DNA from 4 places in the Rhizobium sp. RSm-3 genome. Region 1 is predicted to be linked to each of the others. Evidence: riboswitches for the same ligand, from Rfam matches in the RefSeq annotation. Region 1 holds a riboswitch; each other region holds the start of a gene.
What was found. A riboswitch is a leader RNA that binds a small molecule or an ion and turns the genes downstream of it on or off. The one in region 1 is predicted to bind cobalamin.
Positions count from the first base shown of each region.

Region 2: linked by a shared signal. The riboswitch ahead of cobU (bifunctional adenosylcobinamide kinase/adenosylcobinamide-phosphate guanylyltransferase) and the one ahead of nrdH (glutaredoxin-like protein NrdH) in region 1 are both predicted to bind cobalamin.
Region 3: linked by a shared signal. The riboswitch ahead of BBJ66_RS25475 (CbtB domain-containing protein) and the one ahead of nrdH (glutaredoxin-like protein NrdH) in region 1 are both predicted to bind cobalamin.
Region 4: linked by a shared signal. The riboswitch ahead of bluB (5,6-dimethylbenzimidazole synthase) and the one ahead of nrdH (glutaredoxin-like protein NrdH) in region 1 are both predicted to bind cobalamin.

Region 1 covers NZ_MAWZ01000031.1:4,736-10,099, reverse strand. Annotated here, with positions in the region: gene BBJ66_RS22440 (heavy metal translocating P-type ATPase) at 1-1,193, shown strand, start outside; cobalamin riboswitch at 1,394-1,619, shown strand; gene nrdH (glutaredoxin-like protein NrdH) at 1,882-2,103, shown strand; gene nrdI (class Ib ribonucleoside-diphosphate reductase assembly flavoprotein NrdI) at 2,117-2,533, shown strand; gene nrdE (class 1b ribonucleoside-diphosphate reductase subunit alpha) at 2,512-4,716, shown strand; gene nrdF (class 1b ribonucleoside-diphosphate reductase subunit beta) at 4,917-5,364, shown strand, end outside.
Region 2 covers NZ_MAWZ01000024.1:87,668-93,031, forward strand. Annotated here, with positions in the region: gene BBJ66_RS19525 (chloride channel protein) at 1-1,580, opposite strand, end outside; cobalamin riboswitch at 1,808-2,204, shown strand; gene cobU (bifunctional adenosylcobinamide kinase/adenosylcobinamide-phosphate guanylyltransferase) at 2,507-3,031, shown strand; gene cobW (cobalamin biosynthesis protein CobW) at 3,036-4,085, shown strand; gene cobN (cobaltochelatase subunit CobN) at 4,090-5,364, shown strand, end outside.
Region 3 covers NZ_MAWZ01000046.1:27,753-33,116, reverse strand. Annotated here, with positions in the region: gene BBJ66_RS25485 (putative bifunctional diguanylate cyclase/phosphodiesterase) at 1-1,071, opposite strand, end outside; gene BBJ66_RS25480 (histidine phosphatase family protein) at 1,583-2,137, opposite strand; adenosylcobalamin (AdoCbl) riboswitch at 2,215-2,357, shown strand; gene BBJ66_RS25475 (CbtB domain-containing protein) at 2,371-2,580, shown strand; gene BBJ66_RS25470 (CbtA family protein) at 2,594-3,340, shown strand; gene BBJ66_RS25465 (hypothetical protein) at 3,391-4,023, shown strand; gene BBJ66_RS25460 (sulfite oxidase-like oxidoreductase) at 4,008-4,670, opposite strand; gene BBJ66_RS25455 (sensor histidine kinase) at 4,855-5,364, shown strand, end outside.
Region 4 covers NZ_MAWZ01000024.1:252,059-257,422, reverse strand. Annotated here, with positions in the region: gene BBJ66_RS20295 (NADP-dependent malic enzyme) at 1-500, shown strand, start outside; gene BBJ66_RS20290 (ribonuclease H family protein) at 547-1,077, opposite strand; gene BBJ66_RS20285 (DUF2865 domain-containing protein) at 1,231-2,322, shown strand; gene bluB (5,6-dimethylbenzimidazole synthase) at 2,345-3,034, opposite strand; cobalamin riboswitch at 3,077-3,263, opposite strand; gene BBJ66_RS20275 (MFS transporter) at 3,435-4,841, shown strand; gene BBJ66_RS20270 (methyl-accepting chemotaxis protein) at 5,042-5,364, shown strand, end outside.

The DNA.
Region 1 (5,364 bases):
CGGAACGCTTCATCGACCGCTTCTCGCGTTATTACACGCCCGGCGTCGTGGTGGTCGCAGCATTGGTCGCGGTCGTTCCGCCGCTATTCCTCGCTGGGGCGTGGGACGAATGGATCTACAAGGGCCTTGCCATCCTGCTGATCGGCTGCCCCTGCGCGCTTGTCATCTCGACGCCGGCGGCGATCGCCGCCTCGCTTTCAGCAGGCGCCCGGCGCGGACTGCTGATGAAGGGCGGCGCGGTGTTGGAAACGCTCGGCAAGGTGACGATGGTCGCCTTCGATAAGACAGGCACGCTGACGGAAGGCAAGCCTCAAGTGACTGATATCGTTTCCTTCGGATTGAGTGAGGCGCAGATCTTGTCGCGCGCGGCAGTGCTGGAGCAGGGCTCCAGCCACCCCTTGGCGCTGGCGATCCTCAAACGCGCCAAGGCTGGCGGCGTCCCCGTGCCGCCGGCTTTCGAACTGGAAGCGCTGCCGGGCAAGGGGGTCAGCGGTAAAGTCGGCGGCGAGACTCTCGATTTGCTGTCGCCGTCCGCTGCCCGCGAGCGCGGAGCGCTCGACGGCGAAAAGGATGCACGCATTACTGTTCTGAACGATGAGGGCAAGAGCGTATCGGTGCTGCTCGTCAATGGTGTTGCAGCCGGCCTGATCGCCATGCGCGACGAGCCGCGCGAGGATGCGCAGGCCGGGCTTGCCACGCTTAAATCGGCCGGCGTCAAGGCGATGATGCTGACGGGCGACAACAAGCGGACGGCGGCAGCCGTTGCCGGCATGCTCGGCATCGACTGGCGCGGCGAGATGATGCCCGAGGACAAGCAGCGGGTCGTCAGCGAATTGAAGCGCCAGGGTTTCATCGTCGCCAAGGTCGGGGACGGTATCAACGACGCTCCGGCATTGGCCGCCGCCGATATCGGCATCGCCATGGGCGGCGGCACCGATGTGGCGCTGGAAACGGCGGATGCCGCCGTGCTGCACGGGCGCGTCGGCGACGTGGCCCGGATGATCGAACTGTCCAAACGCACGATGCGCAACATCCTAGAGAATATCACCATCGCGCTCGGGCTGAAGGCGGTGTTCCTGGTGACGACGATCCTAGGGATCACCGGGCTCTGGCCGGCGATCCTCGCCGATACCGGCGCCACCGTGCTGGTGACGATCAATGCACTTAGGCTGCTTCGGATAAAGGGACAGTGACGATTCGGGGGACGATTCGGGCCTGACCAGGAAACAAAATCTGAGGGCCGGCTACGGGTCGGTCCTCTTCATCCGGCCCTTCTCCACAGCCTGTTTTCTTTAAGCCTTCGTTATCCATGTTTTTCACAGGAACGCAGCGATTTCAAACCTGTCGTAACGCAAGGCGAAAACCATCCGTTGACACGATTTTGGATTGGCATACTATATCTAGTGTTCAAGGTTCCTTCGATTCGTCAGGATCGCAGGCTAAGACGGGAATACGGTGCGTTTCGCCATGACGGCGCAACAAGGCCGGAGCTGCCCCCGCAACTGTGAGCGGCGAGCAACTGTCCGATTTCAGGTCACTGAGGCATGATGCCTTGGGAAGGCTGGGGCAGGGTGCTTCGACCCGCAAGCCAGGAGACCTGCCTTGAACGAGATGTCCACGGGCGGGGTGTCCGGAAGGTCGCGTGCATGACAGCGGAATGATCCGCGCCTGTTGCGCTGCCCCGAACGTCCGCATGAGCACTTCGGGGTTGAAGTTATGTCCAGAACATCAAGGCCGCCGCCCGCGCAAATCCCGAAAGGGATCCTCTCGGGCGTTTAAACCGCCGACTTTGCCAGATCACCATCAAACGTTGCCCCGGACGTCGCAAGGCGACCGATCCCAGTATTGCGTCCTGAATTCTTTGACATCACGAGGAACATGATGAGCGTTACCGTCTACAGCAAACCCGCCTGCGTCCAATGCACCGCCACCTATCGCGCCCTCGACCGCCTGGGCGTCGATTACGACGTCGTCGATATCTCCGAGGACGCCGAGGCGCTCGATCGTGTGCGCGGCATGGGCTATATGCAGGTTCCCGTCGTCGTTGCCGGCGAGCAGCATTGGGCGGGGTTCCGTCCGGATATGATCAGCGCGCTCTCCTGACCGAGGAAAGGCGATGGGCCTGATCGTCTATTATTCCAGCCGATCCGAGAATACCCATCGCTTCGTCGCCAAGCTCGGGATGCGCGCGGCGCGCATTCCCTCAAGCGGCGCAGAGGCGTTCCATATCCGCGAACCTTTCGTGCTTGTCGTGCCGACCTATAGCGGCGCCGGCGGCCCAGGGATCGTAAAGGGGGCCGTTCCCAAGCAGGTGATCCGTTTCTTGAACGATGCGGAGAATCGAGGACGCATCCGGGGCGTGATTGCCGCGGGCAACAGCAATTTCGGCGAGACATATGGGCTCGCCGGCGACGTGATCTCGCAGAAATGCCAGGTGCCTTACCTCTACAGGTTCGAGCTCATCGGCACGGAGGAGGATGTCGCCAACGTCAAACGCGGATTGGAACGGTTTTGGACACGGGAACAACTCTGACGCGGGATGCGGGCGCAAAACCGCATAACACTTTTGCTCATCCCGCCGGCGAACGCCCTTTGAAAGCGGCGGAGACGCTCGACTATCACGCGCTGAACGCGATGCTGAACCTCTATGACGACGAGGGCAGGATCCAGCTCGACAAGGACCGCATGGCGGCGAAGCAGTATTTCCTGCAGCATGTGAACCAGAACACCGTGTTCTTTCACAATCTCCGGGAAAAGCTCGATTACCTCGTCACCGAGGGCTATTACGAGCAGGAGGTTCTCGATCAATATTCGTTCAATTTCGTCCGCGACCTGTTCGATCAGGCCTATGCCAGGAAATTCCGTTTCCCGACCTTCCTCGGCGCCTTCAAATATTACACCAGCTATACGCTGAAGACCTTCGACGGGAAGCGCTATCTCGAGCGCTACGAGGACCGCATCTGCATGGTGGCGCTGACCCTGGCGCGCGGCGACGAGGCCCTTGCCCGCGACATGGTCGACGAGATCATTTCCGGCCGTTTTCAGCCGGCGACGCCGACCTTCCTCAATGCCGGCAAGCAACAGCGCGGCGAACTCGTCTCCTGCTTCCTGCTGCGGGTCGAGGACAATATGGAATCGATCGGCCGGTCGATCAATTCGGCGCTGCAATTGTCGAAACGTGGCGGTGGCGTCGCGCTGTCTCTCACCAACATCCGCGAGGCCGGTGCGCCGATCAAGCAGATCGAGAACCAGTCGTCGGGCATCATCCCCGTCATGAAACTGCTCGAAGACAGTTTCTCCTATGCCAACCAGCTCGGTGCCCGCCAGGGGGCGGGCGCCGTCTATCTCAATGCCCATCACCCCGACATCATGCGCTTCCTCGACACCAAGCGCGAAAATGCCGACGAGAAGATCCGCATCAAGACGCTGTCGCTCGGCGTCGTCGTGCCCGACATCACCTTCGAACTCGCGAAAAACAATGAGGACATGTATCTGTTCTCGCCCTATGACGTCGAGCGCGTCTACGGTGTGCCCTTCACCGAGATTTCGGTGACGGAAAAGTACCGGGAGATGGTGGCGGACGCCCGCATCTCGAAGAAGAAGATCAAAGCGCGTGAATTCTTCCAGGTGCTTGCCGAAATCCAGTTCGAGAGCGGCTATCCCTACATCATGTTCGAAGACACGGTGAACCGGGCAAACCCGGTTGCGGGTCGCATCTCCATGAGCAATCTCTGCTCGGAGATCTTGCAGGTGAGCGAGGCGAGCGACTACAATGACGACCTCTCCTACAAGCATCTCGGCAAGGATATTTCCTGCAATCTCGGCTCGCTGAATATCGCCGCGGCCATGGATTCCAACGATTTCGGCAGGACGATCGAGACTTCGATCCGGGCACTGACGGCGGTCTCCGACATGAGCCACATCGCCTCGGTTCCGTCGATCGAGAAGGGCAATGACGACAGCCATGCGATCGGCCTCGGCCAGATGAACCTGCACGGCTATCTCGCCCGCGAACGCATCTTCTACGGCTCCGAGGAAGGCGTCGATTTCACCAATATCTATTTCTATACGGTGACCTATCACGCGATCCGCGCCTCGAACCTGCTGGCGGTCGAGCGGGGCCAAAGCTTCAAGGGCTTCGAAAAATCGAAATATGCCTCCGGTGACTATTTCGACAAATATACCGAAAAGGAATGGAAGCCGGCGACCGGCAAGGTGCAGGCGCTGTTCGACAAATCAGGAATCCATATTCCGACACAGGATGATTGGGCGGCGTTGAAGAAGGCCGTCATGACCTCCGGCCTTTATAACCAGAACCTGCAGGCGGTGCCGCCGACGGGGTCGATCTCCTACATCAACCACTCGACCTCCTCGATCCATCCGATCGTCTCGAAGATCGAGATCCGCAAGGAAGGCAAGATCGGCCGCGTCTACTATCCGGCGCCGTTCATGACCAACGACAATCTCGATTATTATCAGGACGCTTACGAGATCGGGGCGGAGAAAATCATCGATACCTATGCGGCGGCGACCCAGCATGTCGATCAGGGCCTGTCGCTGACCCTGTTCTTCCGCGACACGGCAACGACGCGCGATATCAACAAGGCGCAGATTTACGCCTGGAGGAAGGGCATCAAGACGATCTACTACATCCGCCTTCGCCAGATGGCGCTGTCCGGCACCGAGGTGCAGGGCTGCGTGTCTTGTACGCTGTGATTTGAATTCGCTCCGGATCAGCAAGATGCCCCTCACCCTAACCCTCTCCCCGTTTTGACGGGGGGAGGGGACGTGCCCTGCGAGAGGCTTGTGGGGAACGGGGGGCTTGCGGCATACCCCCTTCGCCCCGCGCGCGGGGAGAACGTGCCGGCAGGCGGATGAGGGGCAAATCGCACATATTCCTCAAAAGGGACCACCTAATGAACATGCAATTGAAACCCGTCTCCCGCGTGCGCGCCATCAACTGGAGCCGCATCGAGGACGATAAGGATCTCGAAGTCTGGAACCGGCTGACCGGCAATTTCTGGCTGCCTGAGAAAGTGCCGCTGTCCAACGACATTCCTTCCTGGGCGACGCTGACGCCGGCCGAGCAGCAGTTGACCATCCGCGTCTTCACCGGGCTGACGCTGCTCGATACGATCCAGAATGGCGTCGGCTCCATCAGGCTGATGCAGGATGCGGCAACGCCGCATGAGGAGGCTGTGCTTTCCAACATCTCCTTCATGGAGGCGGTGCATGCGCGCTCCTATTCCTCGATCTTCTCGACGCTGTGCTCGACGCCCGACGTCGACGATGCCTATCGCTGGTCTGAAGAAAACGAGTTCCTGCAGCGCAAATCGGTGCTGATCATGGAGCAGTATGGTTCCG
Region 2 (5,364 bases), on a different contig from region 1:
TCGGCCAGCGTCTTGCCCTCGTCCTGGGTGTCGGTCGGGTTGGCGTAAATCTCCGGCACCAGCACGAGGCCGGCATATTTGTCGCTCTCCTCGACGAGGATGACGCGCTGGGCCGAGCCGATCGGGAAGGCCTGCTTGAATTCCTCCAGTGAAATGCCCGCTTTTGCCGTCTTGACGTCGGCGCGCATTAGCTTGTCCACCGTCAGGTTGCGGATCCAGCCGACGTCGTGGGCGCTGCGGATGCTTTCGCCGCGCAGATGGAAGCGCCATGTGGCGAAGGAATAGCCGAAGGTCGAGCGCACGACGAGCGAGGAGGTGATGACGGCGGCGAGCACCAGCACGGTGATCGGGAAATCGCCGGTGATTTCGAGCGCCAGGAATGTCATCGTCAGCGGTCCGCCGATGACGGCGACGGCAAGCGAACTCATGCCGACCACGGCATAGATGACGGGCGTCAGCGTCGCAGCGGCGAAATAGGGGCCGCAATAGGCAAAGAGCTTGCCGAGCAGGGCGCCCATGAACAGCGAGGCGAAGAACAGGCCGCCCCTGAAGCCGGAGCCGATCGATATCGCCGAGGCCAAGGATTTCAACAGGAAGAGGCCGATCAGCGCCGGGATCGCTACCTCGCGCGAGAGGTTGAGATGCAGCGCGCCGTGGCCGGCCGAAAGCACTTGCGGAGAGATCATCGCCAGCAGCCCGACGACGATGCCGCCGAGCGCGGGACGGAAGGGCGGGGCGATCGAGCTCTTACGGGCCAGTTCCTCGACGAAGGAGACGCCCTGCATGATCAGGATGCCGACGCCGGCGCAGAAGACGCCGAGCAGCAGCGCCGGGATATAATCGGCCGGCACGACCGAACCGAAGCTGCCGATATCGATGGTGAAATCGCCTTCGGCGAGCAGCCTTGCGATCAAAGTGGAAACGAGGGCGGAGACGACGACCGGGGTGAGCGACACAATCGTATAGGTGCCGATGATCAGCTCGAAGGCATAGAAGGCGCCGGTCAGCGGCGCGTTGAAGGCGGCGGCGATCGCGCCGGCCGCGCCGCAGCCGACGAGGATGCGCAGATCCGAGCGGCGAAGCTGCAGCTTCAGGCCGAATTTCGAGGCAAGGCCGGCGGCAAGCTGGGTATAGCCGGCTTCCAGGCCGACGGAGGCGCCGAAGCCGTTGGAGATCAGGTTCTGCACGGCGACGATAACGCTGTCGGTCAAGGACAGGCGGCCGCCATGCAGGGCATTGGCCTCGATCGGGTCGACCATCGGTTTCTTGCGGCGTTTGGCCAACACGAAGAGCAACAGTCCGAGCAGAATGCCGCCGATGACGGGGGCGGTCAACAGCAGCATCTTGTCGTCGATCACCGACGAGCTCAGCCTTTCACTGTCTGGTATGCCGAAGACCAGCTGATGCAGTTCGTTGGAGACGAAGCTCATGCCGGTGACGGCAAGCCCCGAGGCGATGCCGACGACGGCGCCCGCCAGCGACAGGCCGACTTCGCTGCGTCGCGTCAGCGCCCGCAGCCGCCCCGGATCAAAGAAAACACGCAGCGCCCGGAACCGGCGCCGATCCAATTTCATAAGCATGGCAAGACAACTAGGCAGGAGGAGGCCCGGTCAAGGGCGATGGCGCAGACCGCTTGCGATGTAATTGCGGCGAAAAGCTGGCGCCCGGGTCAAATATTTATGACGTAAGTATCTGATAAATGACGATGTTTTAGGTAGAGTAAGTCGTGTTGCGAGCGTTGCGCCGACTGGCTGGCCGTTCCCGATCGTATCGGCCGGTTGACTTCACCCCTGAGCTTGCCTAACCATCCTAGGATATAACGGATGGTTCCGGATCGGTGTTACGCCATTCCGGATGAAAAGGGAATGTGACGGGGTGGACCCACACCGGGCGCCTTCATCACAGCCGACCCCGCGACTGTAGAGCGGTCAGGGTCTTCCATCCGGCATCGAGCCCTTTCGGCCGGCAGTCTGCAATGGTGCAGGCGGGCGGGACGGGCGACATGCCGGAAAAGCCACTGGACATGCATGGTGATCAACCGGGGTCGGACGCCTCTATTTCTACGAATCGTCCACCTCTTCTCCGATGCAGCCGGGAAGGCGAGGCAGATTCGCTGGCACGATCAGGGGCGACCGGATTCCGGTCTGCCCCGATCGCGGCCGACAACCGTGAGCCAGGAGACCTGCCATTCGTGCCGGGCGAGAAGCCCAACCCTGGGCAAGAGACCCGCTGCCAGCACGGAGGTTGTTTTGGCTGTACGATTGAATTCGGCGCTGCCTCGTGCGGTGCGACGCTGCGATCTCACCTTCTCCCCCGCGGGGAGAAGGTGGCCCGAAGGGTCGGATGAGGGGGCCGCACGGCACCTCCGTCATTTTGCCCTTCGCTTGCGCTCAGTGCATTCGCGGCTTTGCCGCTCACCCCCTCAACCGCCTGCCGGCACCTTCTCCCCGCTGGGGAGAAGGGGGATGTGGCACCGCCGCGCCCTCTCTAGCGGGAGCGCTTGCGCATGACGACGGCTCTCTCGAACACCACCTTCATCCTCGGCGGCGCACGCTCCGGCAAATCCCGCTTCGCCGAATCTCTTGTCGTGTCGACCGGCCTCGATCGTCACTACCTCGCGACCGGCCGGGCGTGGGACGAGGAGATGCAGGCACGCATCGCCCAGCACAGGGCCGATCGCGGTCCGTCTTGGACCACACATGAGGAACCGCTCGATCTTGTCGGCGCGCTCGCCGCCATCGACGGCGAGGGGCGTATCGTGCTGATCGACTGCCTGACGCTCTGGGTTACCAATCTGATGATGGAGGGGCGCGAGATGGCGGGGGAATTTGCAGCACTCGCCGATTTTCTGCCGCGCGTAAAGGCGCGGCTCGTTTTCGTTTCCAACGAGGTCGGCCTTGGCATCGTGCCCGACAATCGCATGGCGCGGGATTTTCGCGATCATGCCGGCCGTCTCCACCAGATGATCGCGGCGAAGGCCGCCGAAGTCTATTTCATCGCGGCAGGCCTGCCGCTGAAAATGAAGGGTTAAATCCATGAACCAGCAGAAGATTCCCGCAACCGTCATCACCGGCTTCCTCGGTGCCGGCAAGACGACGATGATCCGCAACCTGCTCACTAACGCGGGCGGCAAGAAGATCGCGCTCATCATCAACGAATTCGGCGATCTCGGCGTCGACGGCGACGTGCTGAAGGGCTGCGGCGCGGAGAATTGCACGGAAGACGACATTATCGAGCTGACCAATGGCTGCATCTGCTGCACGGTCGCCGACGACTTCATTCCGACGATGACGAAACTGCTCGAACGCGAACAGCGCCCCGACCATATCGTCATCGAAACCTCGGGCCTTGCCTTGCCGCAGCCGCTGGTTGCGGCTTTCAACTGGCCTGACATTCGCACCCAGGTGACCGTCGACGGCGTCATCACGGTGGTCGACAGCGCCGCTGTCGCCGCCGGCCGTTTCGCCGACGATCACGATGCGGTCGAGGCGGCACGCGGCGCAGATGAATCGCTTGATCACGAGAGCCCGATCGAGGAGTTGTTCGAGGATCAGCTCACCTGCGCCGATCTGATCGTACTCAACAAGACCGACCTGATCGACGTGGCCGGACTCGGCCGGGTGCGTGATGAGGTCGCCTCCCGCACCGCACGAAAGCCTGCGATGATCGAGGCGAGGAACGGCGAGGTGCCGGCCGGCATCCTGCTCGGCCTCGGCATCGGCACGGAGGACGATATCGCCAACCGCAAGTCGCACCACGAGCTGGAGCATGAGGACGGTGTGGCGCACGACCACGACGAATTCGACAGCTTCGTCGTCGAACTCGGCGCAGTCGCCGACATTGCCGGCTTCGTCGAGGCGCTGGAGGCCATCATATCAGCCCATGACGTGCTGCGCCTCAAGGGGTTCGTCGACGTTTCAGGCAAGCCGATGCGCCTACAGCTTCAGGCCGTCGGCAGCCGCATCGACCACTATTTCGACCGCGCCTGGACGCCTGGTGAAAAGCGCGCCACGCGTCTCGTTGTTATCGGCCTGCACGAAATGGATCAGGATGCTGTGCGGATAGCGATCGAGGCGCTGGCGTAACCCCATGCATCTGCTTCTGGCCCAGCAGGGAACGATCAGCGACGGCGAGGAGGCGATCGACCTCGGGCAGACGCCGGGCGATATCCTGTTCCTGTCGGCTGCCGACAGCGAGCTTGCGGCGGTCGCGGCCGCCCATCAAGCGCGTGGTGGACCGCATTCGCTGCGGCTCGCCAGCCTGATGAGCCTCAAGCACCCGATGTCGGTCGATACCTATGTCGAGCGCACGGCGCGACACGCCAGGCTCATCGTCGTACGTGCGCTCGGCGGCGCCAGCTATTTCCGCTATGCGCTGGAGGCGCTGCATGCGTGTGCAGCCCGCAATGGCACGCTGATTGCGGTGCTGCCGGGTGACTCCAGGCCGGATGCAGGGCTGGCGCCGTTTTCGAACATCGCCTCCGATGATCTCGATGCGCTCTGGGCCTATCTGATCGAGGGCGGTGATGCCAATGCGCGCGCCTTTCTCGATTATGCCGGGGCGATGCTGTCGGGTGCGGAGAAGCCGGCGCCGGCGGTGCCTCTGATGAAGGCCGGCATCTGGTGGCCGGGGCGGGGGCTGATCGGGGTCGATGAGTGGCGGCGGGTTGCCGCTAGTATGTCTTCTTCGTCTTCTGAGGTTGTGGCACCCCCCTCTGTCCTGCCGGACATCTCCCCCACGAGGGGGGAGATCGGATGGGCGCTAAGGCTTCGCCAAGCAACTGATGTGGAGTTGAGACCTAGCGTCTTGCCGATCCCCCCCCTTGTGGGGGAGATGTCCGGCAGGACAGAGGGGGGTAACCCAAGCTCGACGGAAGAGGGGGGATTCGAACCTACGGTTTCCCCTATCGTCGCGATCAGTTTCTACCGAGCCCTCGTGCAGAGCGGCGAAACCCAGCCAATCGAAGCGCTGATCCAATCCTTGCAAGCGCTCGGCCTCAGGCCGCTGCCAGTCTTTGCCTACAGCCTGAAGGATCCCGTCTCGACCGGCATTCTCGAAAGTGTGTTTGCCGCGGTGAAACCCGATGTCGTGATCAACACGACCGGCTTTGCGGTTTCCGCACCCGGCGCCGACCGGCAGCCGACAGTGCTGGAGGCGAACGGGGCTGTGGTGCTGCAGGCCATCCTGTCGGCCTCGTCGCGGGAGGCATGGGCCGCCTCCTCGCAAGGCCTGTCGGCGCGCGATCTCGGCATGAATGTGGCGCTGCCCGAGGTCGACGGCCGCGTGCTGGCGCGGGCGATCTCCTTCAAGACGGCGGCGCGTTACGACGCGGCCGTCGAGACCAACATCGTCTCCAGCGAACCG
Region 3 (5,364 bases), on a different contig from region 1:
GACGTTGAAGGACAGCATTACATGCTCAGGCCAGGTGAGTGCGTCGCTGCAGGCCTGGGCGAGAAGATCCTCGAACAAGGCGGTGATCATCCCGTTTTCCTCGGCGATATCGATGAAAACAGGCGGCGGAATATTGACACCGTCTTCGCCGATCCAGCGCGCCAAGGCCTCGAAGCCGCAGAGCTGACCGGTCTTCAGGTCGATCAGCGGCTGATAGAAGGGTTTGATCGCCTTGTTGGCGATTGCGGCGCGCAGCCTGGTTTCTAGCGCAGCGCGTTCCGTGACTTTGTCCTGCATGGCCGGTTCGAAAGCGAAATAATGGTTGGGGCCGCGTGATTTTGCCTCGTACATGGCGAGGTCGGCACGATGCGCGGCATCTTCCAGCGGTTCGGCTCCTTCGGTCCAGCGGTCGTAGCCGACGCTGGCGCCGACTTCGACGGCAAAACCGTCGATATGGATCGGCCGGGTGACAGCCTGGATTAGCAGTCTGGCAAAACGCTCCTCGCGCGGTGCCGTCAGGGCAAAGGCGACGATGATGAATTCGTCGCCGCCGAAGCGGTAAACGCAATCGGCGTTGCCGAGCGCGCAGATTCGCCTGGCAACCTCGATCAGCAGAATGTCGCCGCCCTTGTGGCCGACGAGATCGTTGACTTTCTTGAAGCCGTCGAGATCGACGGAGAAGAGCGTGACGTTGCGATCCCATTCCTCGATTTGGTCCTCGTCGTCCTTGATCGGCCATGAGAGGATCTTGCGTTCGAAGGCGTAGCGGTTCGGCAGCTTGGTTAGATGGTCGTGGGTGGCCGTCCAATCGGCCTTCGCCTGGGCGGCGGCGCGCAGTTCCGTTTCCTTGCGCAGGTCGGCGATGCGCAGCACCGAATAGATGAAGCTCATGGCGCCGGCGATGCCGAGCGCCAGAACGAGTTTGTCGGCGCCATATTCGCCGAAACCGGTCATGAAATAGACAAGGCTGTCGTCGAGCTGCAACAGCGCGCCGAGGAGCCAGAGAGTTATCCCAAGCCCGACGATCGACACGCATTGCCTTCCGGCCCTGCTCTGGAAAAACACCGGCATGTGGCCTTCTCCATCTCCACCCTATGCCGAACTATCACGAAAGTCTGAAATGTTCGTTGAAACCAGAAGGCGAATTATTGGAGGCCGCAGCCTGTTGCTGCACCGTCGAGAGACGGACGCGCTTCTCGTGAAGCGGGGACGGGAAAGCACGAAGGCGAGCGTGCTGTCGCATGCTCGCCCTTTCTCGTGCTTCAGGCGGTGACGATCAGCAGCGGGACGCTGACGACGAGACCGATCAGAAGTGTGATTGTGGCGAAACGCATCAGGCGCAGGCGCCGCGTACGCTCGCCACTCCAATCATATGTCATGTCTTCCATCTCCTTGGGACAAGGAAGTAGTCCCGGTGAAGCCGGGTTCAACAGAGATGACGCAATTTGCTTGTGTAAAGCTGGATAAGATGAGGGATCGCTAATGCGCGTCGCATTAAACGGGATTCATGCGACGCGCCTTAGGTTTTTGTTTTATGCATGTCGTTATCCCGGAACCGCGGCACACTTCCGGGCGACATGCATTAATGCTGAAAACGCAGCGACCAGCGCCGTCCGTTGCTGGTCATGCGAACGATACCAAGCGGCTCGATGTCGACGAGCCAGAAAGAGGATGGCGGCGCCCGAAGCACATGGGCAACCGCTGCCCGGATGACGGCGGCGTGGCTGATGGCGATCACATGGCCGCCGAGGGCGGATTCATTGTCCATCCAGCCGGCGACGCGTATGCCAAGATCAACAAGGCTCTCGCCCCCGTGCGGGACCGCTTCCGGATCGCTCATCCAGGCCATGAGGTCCTCCGGCTCCTCGGCCTCTATCGCCGCGATCGACTTGCCGGCCCAGCGGCCATGATCGCAGTCGCCAAGGACAGGGTCCGTCCGGGCTTGAAGGCCGAGCGCGTCGGCAGTCTGGCGGGCGCGCAAAGCCGGGCTGGTGACAATACGATCGGCACGGGGCAGGGCGGCCATCCTGGCCGCGTCTTCTGCGGCCTTGTCTTCCAGCGGTTCGTCGAGCGGGAACAGGGCCTTGCGGCTCGCCGCCGTCGCGCCGTGGCAGATCCAGGTAAGGCGCGTATTCACGGTCGTTCCGATCTCCGGATAGCGGTGGGAACAGCCCGTCGCCGCTTCATGAAGTTTCGTTGACAGGCTCTTCGGCCTGCAGATATAACCGTGCTGTTGCGGGTTTGGAAGCCGGTGTAAATCCGGCACGGTCGCGCCGCTGTGACCAGCGTGTCGAAGGTTCTTCGCGCTGGAAGTCAGACCCTGCCGCATAAGCACTCTTTCGACTGAACGCGTCATTCCCGGAGGAATACATGTCTGACACCACTTTTGCGCCTGTTGCGGCACCGGCGCCGATCCCCGTAGCAGAGATCCTGCCATGGGCGATCTTCGGCGGCCTGCTGATGCTCATCGCCATCTATTTCGTCGGCACCGAGGAAGGCGCGATGGCGCTGTTCAACGGCATGTACGTGCATGAATTCGTGCATGACGCCCGCCACCTCCTCGGCTTCCCCTGCCACTAGGGGAGTTCCCGACATGGTTGGAAACCTCCTGCTACGCGGCATGCTCGCGGGCCTGATTGCTGGCTTCCTCGTCTTCGCCTTCGCCCATACTTTCGGCGAGCCGCTGGTCGATTCGGCGATCGCCTTCGAGGAGGCGAGCGCCCAGGCGACCGGCGAAGCCGCCGAACCTGAAATCGTCAGCCGCGCCATGCAGGCCGGTCCGGGCCTTTTCACCGGCGTCATGGCCCATAGCATTGCCGTCGGCGGGCTTTTCGCGCTCGCCTTCGCTTTCGTGCACGGCCGCGTCGGCAGCCTTTCGGCGCGCGGCACCTCGGCGGTCATCGCCATTTTCGCCTTCGTGGCGATCGTTCTCGTTCCCGCTATCAAATATCCGGCCAACCCGCCGGCGGTCGGCAATGCCGATACAATCGGCGTCAGGACCGAGCTGTTCTTCCTGATGATCGTCGTCTCCCTCGCCGCCCTGATCGCCGCGGTGGCGCTGTCGCGCCGTCTTTCCGAGCGTTTCGGCCTCTGGAACGGCGCCATCATCGCCGGCATCGCCTATCTCGTCTTTATCGGCCTCGTGCTTTATCTGCTGCCGCCGATCAACGAAGTGCCGGAGAACTTCTCGGCGATGGTGCTTTGGCGTTTCCGCACGACAACGCTCGCCATGCATGCGATCCTCTGGGCAACGCTCGGTCTTGGCTTCGGAGCGCTGGCGGAAAAGCGGCTTGCCGTGAAGGGCGGGCAACCGGTCCGGCAGGTAAAGGCCTTCCACTGAACACATCGAGGGGCGCCGTTTTGCCGGCGCCTTTAGATTTTCGGGCAACGATGAAAAGCTGCAGCACCATATCGCTCCTGTCGACGGCCTTTGCCGCCGCCGCTTTCTTTTGCATGCCTGTTGAAAACGCCCTTGCTCATAGCCGCAGCGGCGGCGCCAGCCATGCCGGTCTCGAGATCCCAGAAATTTCGCATGGCGAGATGGCGGTGATTTCGGACTATCGCGGCCGAATTATCGGTCTGGCGTCCCGTGCAGTCGATACGAACGAGCCATTCCGGCGCGTTCTGAACTACGCCGAAATCCAGTATTCCTATTGTCTCTGGGGACGGATGCCGGGCAGCGTGAGCGACGAGCAGAGCCCGTTCAACGAATGCGCCCATGCCTATCTTGCGGCGACCAAGGCGGTATTGCTTTCGATGCGTGAGATGCCGCGGGAGGCCGTTGCGGCTGGTGAAATCATTTCCGCGGTCGATGACGACATGGTGCGGCGCAGCCTGGCGCTCATCACCTGCCGGTTCAGCGGCGAGGCCTTCAACACCGCCGATGTCGTCAAGCCACGCTGGAGTAAAGTGCCGTTTCATGCCGCCAGCATGGCGTCGCTGACGGGGTTCGCCGCTCTGTTCGCCCTTGTGGTGTTTGCGCTGGGTCGCTTTCTGCGGCCGAAGGCTCAATCGTCGGAATAGCGCTGCTCGCGCCACGGATCGCCATACATATGGTAGCCGTTCTTTTCCCAGAAGCCGGCCTCGTCACCCGACATCAGTTCGATGCGGCGCAGCCATTTGGCGCTTTTCCAGAAATAAAGATGCGGCACGACGAGGCGCATCGGGCCGCCGTGATCCGGCGTCAGCGGCAGGCCTTCCCATGATGTCACAAGGATCGCGTCCTCGGCGGCGAAATCGGCAAGTGGAAGGTTGGTCGTATAGCCGTCATAACTCGTCAGCATGATATAACCGGCGTCCGGCTTCGGCATGGCGAGATCGAGCAGATCGCGCGTGGAAACACCCCGCCATTTGTTATCGTAGCGCGACCAGGTGGTCACGCAGTGGATATCGCTGACCTTGGTACTCTGCTCGATCGCCTGGAAGTCGGCCCAGTTGAGTGTGAGCGTCGTTTCGACGAGGCCGCGCACTTCAAGACGCCAGCTATCGGTGGAGATGACGGGCTGCTGGCCGAGATCGAGCACCGGCCAGTTTTTGACGAGATGCTGGCCGGGCGGCAGGCGCTCGGCTTCGGGGCGGCTGATGCGGCCGGTCAGAAACTTGCCCTCTGCCGCCCAGCGACGCTTGGAGCTGGTGAGCTTGCTGTCGGCGGGCGTCTTGTCGTTGCTCATGATGGGGTTCCCTACGATACCGCAATAGGGCATTCGCGTCTCCGGGTGTCAAGTTTCGGCGGGCCCTTGGAAATCCGTGTCGGCGTCATTAAACTTGAGCCGTCGGGTATGCCTCGCTGGGGAGTGGAGGCGGAAAGGGGAGGAGCCGGATCTGTCGAGATATCGTGCGATAGCGGCGTTCCTGGTGGTGCCGTTGATCATCTTCGCCTTCTTCACCTATGGAAGCGCGATTGCGACACGCGCCTATATGGGAGAGGCCTCGGCGCAGGCGGGGACAGCGCTGCGCCTTGCCGTCTCGGCGCTCAGCGGTCACCTCAACCGCTACGAGGCGCTGCCGGCGCTGATCGCCGATCATGACGACATCAAGGAACTGGTGAGCGCCCCTGAAAATGCGGCACTGCGCGATGCGGCCAATCTCTATCTCAAGCAGATTAACGGGCTGCTGAAATCCTCCGACATTTATGTGGTCAAGCCGGATGGAGAGACGATCGCGGCCAGCAATTACGACGGACCTGGAAGCTTCGTCGGGCAGAATTTCAGCTACCGGCCCTATTTCCAAGACGCGATCGAAGGCCGGCAGGCGCGGTTCTATGCGCTAGGCACCACCTCGCTGAAGCGCGGCTATTATTTCGCCGCGCCGATCCGGACCGGCACGGATATTCGCGGCGTCATCGTCTTCAAGGTCGATATCGAC
Region 4 (5,364 bases), on a different contig from region 1:
CCACCTTCTTCACCGACACCTACGTCACCTTCAACCCGAGCGCCGAGGAGGTTGCCGAGGCAACGGTGCTGGCGGCCGAGGAAATCCGCCGGTTCGGCATCACCCCGCGCGCCGCCCTCGTCTCGCACTCCAACTTCGGCTCGCGCGAATCCGAAAGCGCCACCAAGATGCGCAATGCCCTGCAGCTCGTGCGCGAGACCGCCCCCGATCTCGAAGTCGACGGCGAAATGCACGGCGAAAGCGCCATCACCGAAGAGCTGCGCAAACGCGTCATGCCTGATACGACGCTGCATGACGAGGCGAACCTGCTGGTCTTCCCGAACCTCGACGCCGCCAACATCACGCTCGGTGTGGTCAAATCGATGACGGACGGCCTGCATGTCGGCCCGATCCTGCTCGGCACCGCCCTGCCCGCCCATATCCTCGCCCCCTCGGTCACCTCCCGCGGCGTCGTCAACATGGCCGCACTCGCCGTCGTCGAGGCATCGCAGCCGGCGTAAGCCGCTTGCGGCCGAGCAACGACGCCTGAAATCGGCCAGCGCCGTATCAGCCCCGGATCGACAGGCGTCCTCTATCGGCGAGCGCGTCCGCGCGCTCGTTACCGGCAATCCCCGAATGCCCCTTGCACCAGGCAATGGTCACCTGGGCGTTTTGGGATAGCTGAAGATCGACGGCTTTCCAGATGTCCGCATTGTCGATCATTCGCCTTCGCCCCTGTCCATTCGGGCTGCTTTTCTTCCAGCCGTTATTCTTCCAGATATGTCGCCTGCTGTTGCAGCCTTTGACGGCATAGACGGAGTCGGACCAGATGGTCGCGGGTTCGCCGGTCGGTTGGCTGTTGACCCACATGGCGGCCCTGAGAACGGCGGTCAATTCCATGGAATTATTGCTGGAATCGTTGACGCCACCGAAGTCGGAGGCGATTTCCACCCCATCGCGATAAGCGACAAACGACCAGCCTCCATGCCCGGAACCGGGCTCAAAACAACCGTCCGCGAAGAGGTGAAGGCCGTGTTGGGTCTCCGAGACGCCTGATGTCGGCGCAAAGGATCGGGTCTCGTCGGGAATGCCTGTCATTTTAACCGAGTCTCGGGCGATTGCTGGATAAGATCAGGAAAATACGCTAATATTTTCTCTGAGCTTATTAAGAGAAATCCGTTAAGGGAAAACGCGCGGCCGATTGAAGTCGCATTCGACCCACCGACCGTTTGCTCATTCCGGGACGACGCCGTGAAACGCCGAAACCTGTCTCTCGCCCTTCTCCTCGCCTTCGCAGCGCCCGCCGTCGCGCAGACCAATGCCATCTGCGAGGACCTGCGCGGCCGCCTCGCCGACCTGCCGCGATCGATCGGCAATGGCAATGGCCCGGAAGCCCGCCAATATGCCAGCGCCATGGCCGAGCAGAACCTCGAACTGCGCAAGGTTCGCAACGACATGCGCAGTTACGGCTGCACCTCTGGCAGCATGGTGGTGATCGGCGGCGAGAATGCCGATTATTGCGCCGAGCTCTCACAGGCCGAAGGCCGGATGATCGACAATATCGCTTATCTCCAGGACCGTCGCAACGAGCTGACCGGCCGGAACGGCGCCGATGACGACCGCCGCGAACTGATGGCCGCGCTCGACAGCAACGGCTGCAACAGCGAGAATTTCTATGCGCCGGACGAGCGCAGCGCCGACGAGCCTGCCCCGAGCGTCGAGGAGCAGGCGATGCGTTCCGATACCTTCATTCCGCTCGGCGGCGGCGAGGAGGCCGATCCGCGCTACGGCCTGCCGCGGGCCGAGATGCTGTCGCCGGTCAGCACCATGTGCGTGCGCAGCTGCGATGGCGGTTTCTTCCCGATCAGCTCGAACGCCACCTCGGTCGATTTCGGCCGCGACGCTGAGACCTGCGCCAAGATGTGCCCGGGGATCGAGACCGAACTCTTCTATCGCGAGGTGACGAGCACGGAAGCCTCGAACATGATCTCGGTCGCAACCGGCACGCCTTACAGCGCCATGAAGAACGCCTTCGCCTACAAGAACCGCGCGCCCGGTGAAAAGAACGCCTGCGCCTGCAATCTCACCGCCTATTACGACGAGATGCGCGGCAAGCAGGCAGCAAGCCAACCGCCGCAGCAGGGCTCGATCACCACCATCCGCACCAATCCGCCGGTGAAGGCCGCCGCGACACCAGCCGCGCCGCAGACACCGGTGCCGGATCGCCCCTACGACCCCACGCAAAACAAGGTCCGCCAGGTCGGCCCGCAGTTTCTGGCCGGCGACCAGGGCTCGATCGATCTCGCCAATCCCGCCGCACCTGGCCCCCAACCGCAGCAGTAGCAGCCGCAGCAGCAGTGATTGGCTACGGCTCGTTGCGTCCCCAACCGTCGTGAAAGACGAGTTCTTCGAGCGGCAGCCGCTGCCGCCAGCCTTTGACCGATAGTTCCGGCTGGTCATAGAGCCGATCAACGAAACCGGCGCAGAGCCAGGCGACCACCTCGATATGCTCGGGTATGCCGAGAATGCTCTTCAGCTCGCCCTCGCGAAAAATGCTGACCCAGCCGATGCCGACCCCTTCGGCGCGGGCCGCCAGCCAGAGATTCTGGATGGCGCAGACCGTGGAATAGCTATCCATCCGCGGATTATGCGTACGCCCCAGCACGACGCTGCCGCTGCGGGTGGGATCGCAGGTCACGCAGATGCCGAGCGGCGCCTCGACGATGCCTTCGAGCTTGAGGGAGCGGTAGGCCTGGCGCCGCTCACCCTCGAACATCGATGCCGCTTCCTCGTTGGCCTTCGAAAAGGCATCCCGGACGCGCGCGCGCACCGTTGGGTTTTTCACCAGAATGAAATTCCACGGCTGCATGAAGCCGACAGAGGGTGCATGGTGGGCGGCCGTCAGCAGCCGCGCCACCACATCGTCGGGCAAGGGATCGGGCAGGAACTGGCTGCGAACGTCGCGCCGCGTCATGATCGCATGATAGACGGCCTCGCGTTCGGCCGAGGAAAAACCGGACGCCACTGACAGGGCATCCTCATCTAAGGGTCGCATCGTCAAATCCCCAACAACGCAACCGCCCGCCGTCCGCGCGGGTTGGGTCTATCTTGCCAGGCCGGTCTTCTGACTTGGCGTCACCCGTCTGCCGCAGCCTTCCCGGCAAAAGCCAGTGGCATGATAAAACGGCGGACGTCGGCCTTACAGCGTTGGGCACGTTCCGGTCTTGCACCGGATTCCCGATTCTCCCGCTTGAAAAGCGGGCACCTGACGGCGCATCTATTTCAGCAAACCGGCTCTGCGGCAAGCGGCCTCATGCCGCGTTCACCCGTATGTGACATCGATCGCGTGGACAGCTGCGCATCGCTCCCGTAGAACTCAACAGATCCCGACCGACGCCCATGGCGCCGCGATTTGTCTCTTTGCACCCCGGTTGCCCGTGCCCCGCTTCACGCCCATGATCCTTGCGGTCGCCCTGTTCATGGAACAGATGGATTCGACCGTGATTGCCACCAGCCTGCCGGCGATAGCCGCCGATATCGGCACATCGCCGATCGCGCTGAAGCTTGCCGTCACCAGCTATCTCGTGGCGCTGGCGATCTTCATTCCGATCAGCGGCTGGATGTCGGATCGTTTCGGTGCGCGCAACATCTTCCGCATGGCGATCTTTGTCTTCATGGTGGGTTCGGTCGCCTGCGCCTTTTCCAATTCGATCGCGGCCTTCGTCGTCTCGCGGCTGATCCAGGGGGCCGGCGGCTCGATGATGACGCCGGTCAGCCGCCTGCTGCTGGTCCGGGGAACGCCGCGCCACGAACTCGTCGATGCCATGGCGTGGCTCACCATTCCGGCGCTGATCGGCCCGATCATGGGGCCGCCGATCGGCGGCTTCCTCACCACCTATCTCAGCTGGCACTGGATCTTCTGGATCAACATCCCGATCGGGGTGCTCGGCATCATCCTCGTCACGCGTTTCCTGCCGGCGGTCGAACCGCGCAGCCCACGGCCGATGGATTTTCCGGGCTTCTTCCTTTGCGGCATCGGCTTTTCCGGCTTCGTCTTCGGCCTCTCGGTCATCAGCCTTCCCGCCGTGCCCGTCATCTACGGTTACGTCACGGTGGCGATTGGCATCCTTGCCGGCCTCCTCTATCTCCTGCATGCCCGCCGCGCGCCCTATCCGCTTCTCGATCCGAAAATGTTCCACTACCCGATGTTCCGGGCGGCGATCCTCGGCGCCTCCAATTTCCGCATGGGGCTCGGCGCCCTGCCCTTTCTGATGCCGCTGATGCTGCAGCTCGGCTTCGGCCTGACGCCGCTGCAATCGGGTTCGGTCACCTTCGTCAGCGCGCTCGGCTCGATGGGGTCGAAATTTGCCGCTTCGCGCACCTTCAATGCCTTCGGTTTCCGCACCGTCATATCGATCACCACCTTGCTGGCGGCGATCTTCCTCGGCATCAACGGGTTCTTCACCACTGAGACGCCGCTGCCGCTGATCATGGCCTGCCTGCTGATCGGCGGCCTCTTCCGCTCCATGGCCTTCTCGGGCGTCAATGCCATGGCCTTCGGCGATGTCGACGATGCCGACAGCAGCCAGGCGACCGCAATCAATGCCGTCGCCCAGCGTATCTCCATGGCGATGGGTGTGGCGATCGCCGGCGGCATCCTCGAAATTTCGAGCAGTCTTCATGGCGGCAGGCTGCTGGTTTCGGATTTCCACATCGCCTTCTTCAGCGTCTCGGCAATCTCGGCGCTCGCCTGCATCACCTTCCTGCGCCTGCCGCGCGACGCCGGCGCGGAACTGACGACACGCCGCCGTAAGCACCGCCAGGCCGAGCCGGAAGAGGCCATGGCGGAAAACAGCCCTTGATCCCGCAGGCCGCCGCTTCGGTATCCCATTCTACTTTATGATTTATTCACACATCGAAGACACACTGCGTCTGCTCGTTTTGGGTCGCAAGGGGGACATGGGTATGAGTGCTCATGCTGCGACCGCCGGCGTGGATGCCTGTATTGATAGGCTGGTCGGGACCATAGCCGACTGAGCCCGCGTTTCGAGGCCCCCGCGGCATGTTCCAATTTTTAAAAGCGATGCCTCTGACAGCCAAGCTGGCGGCGATTATCGTGGCCGTCAACCTTTGCGGCATCTCCGCCTTTGCCACCTATACGTGGATGTACGAAACCAAGGCGTTGATCGATGGCGCCAAGGCGAACTGGTCCAAGGATGTGGAGCAGTTCGCCTCTCTGGCCGCCGGCGGCGTCAAATGGGGCAAGGCGAATGCTGTTCGCGAGGCCTATTCGCTGTATCGCGACGATCCCACGCTTGACCTTGTTCAGTTTGCCGCCTTCAACGCCGAACTTGCGGCCGTCGATACATGGACGCGCGACGGCGT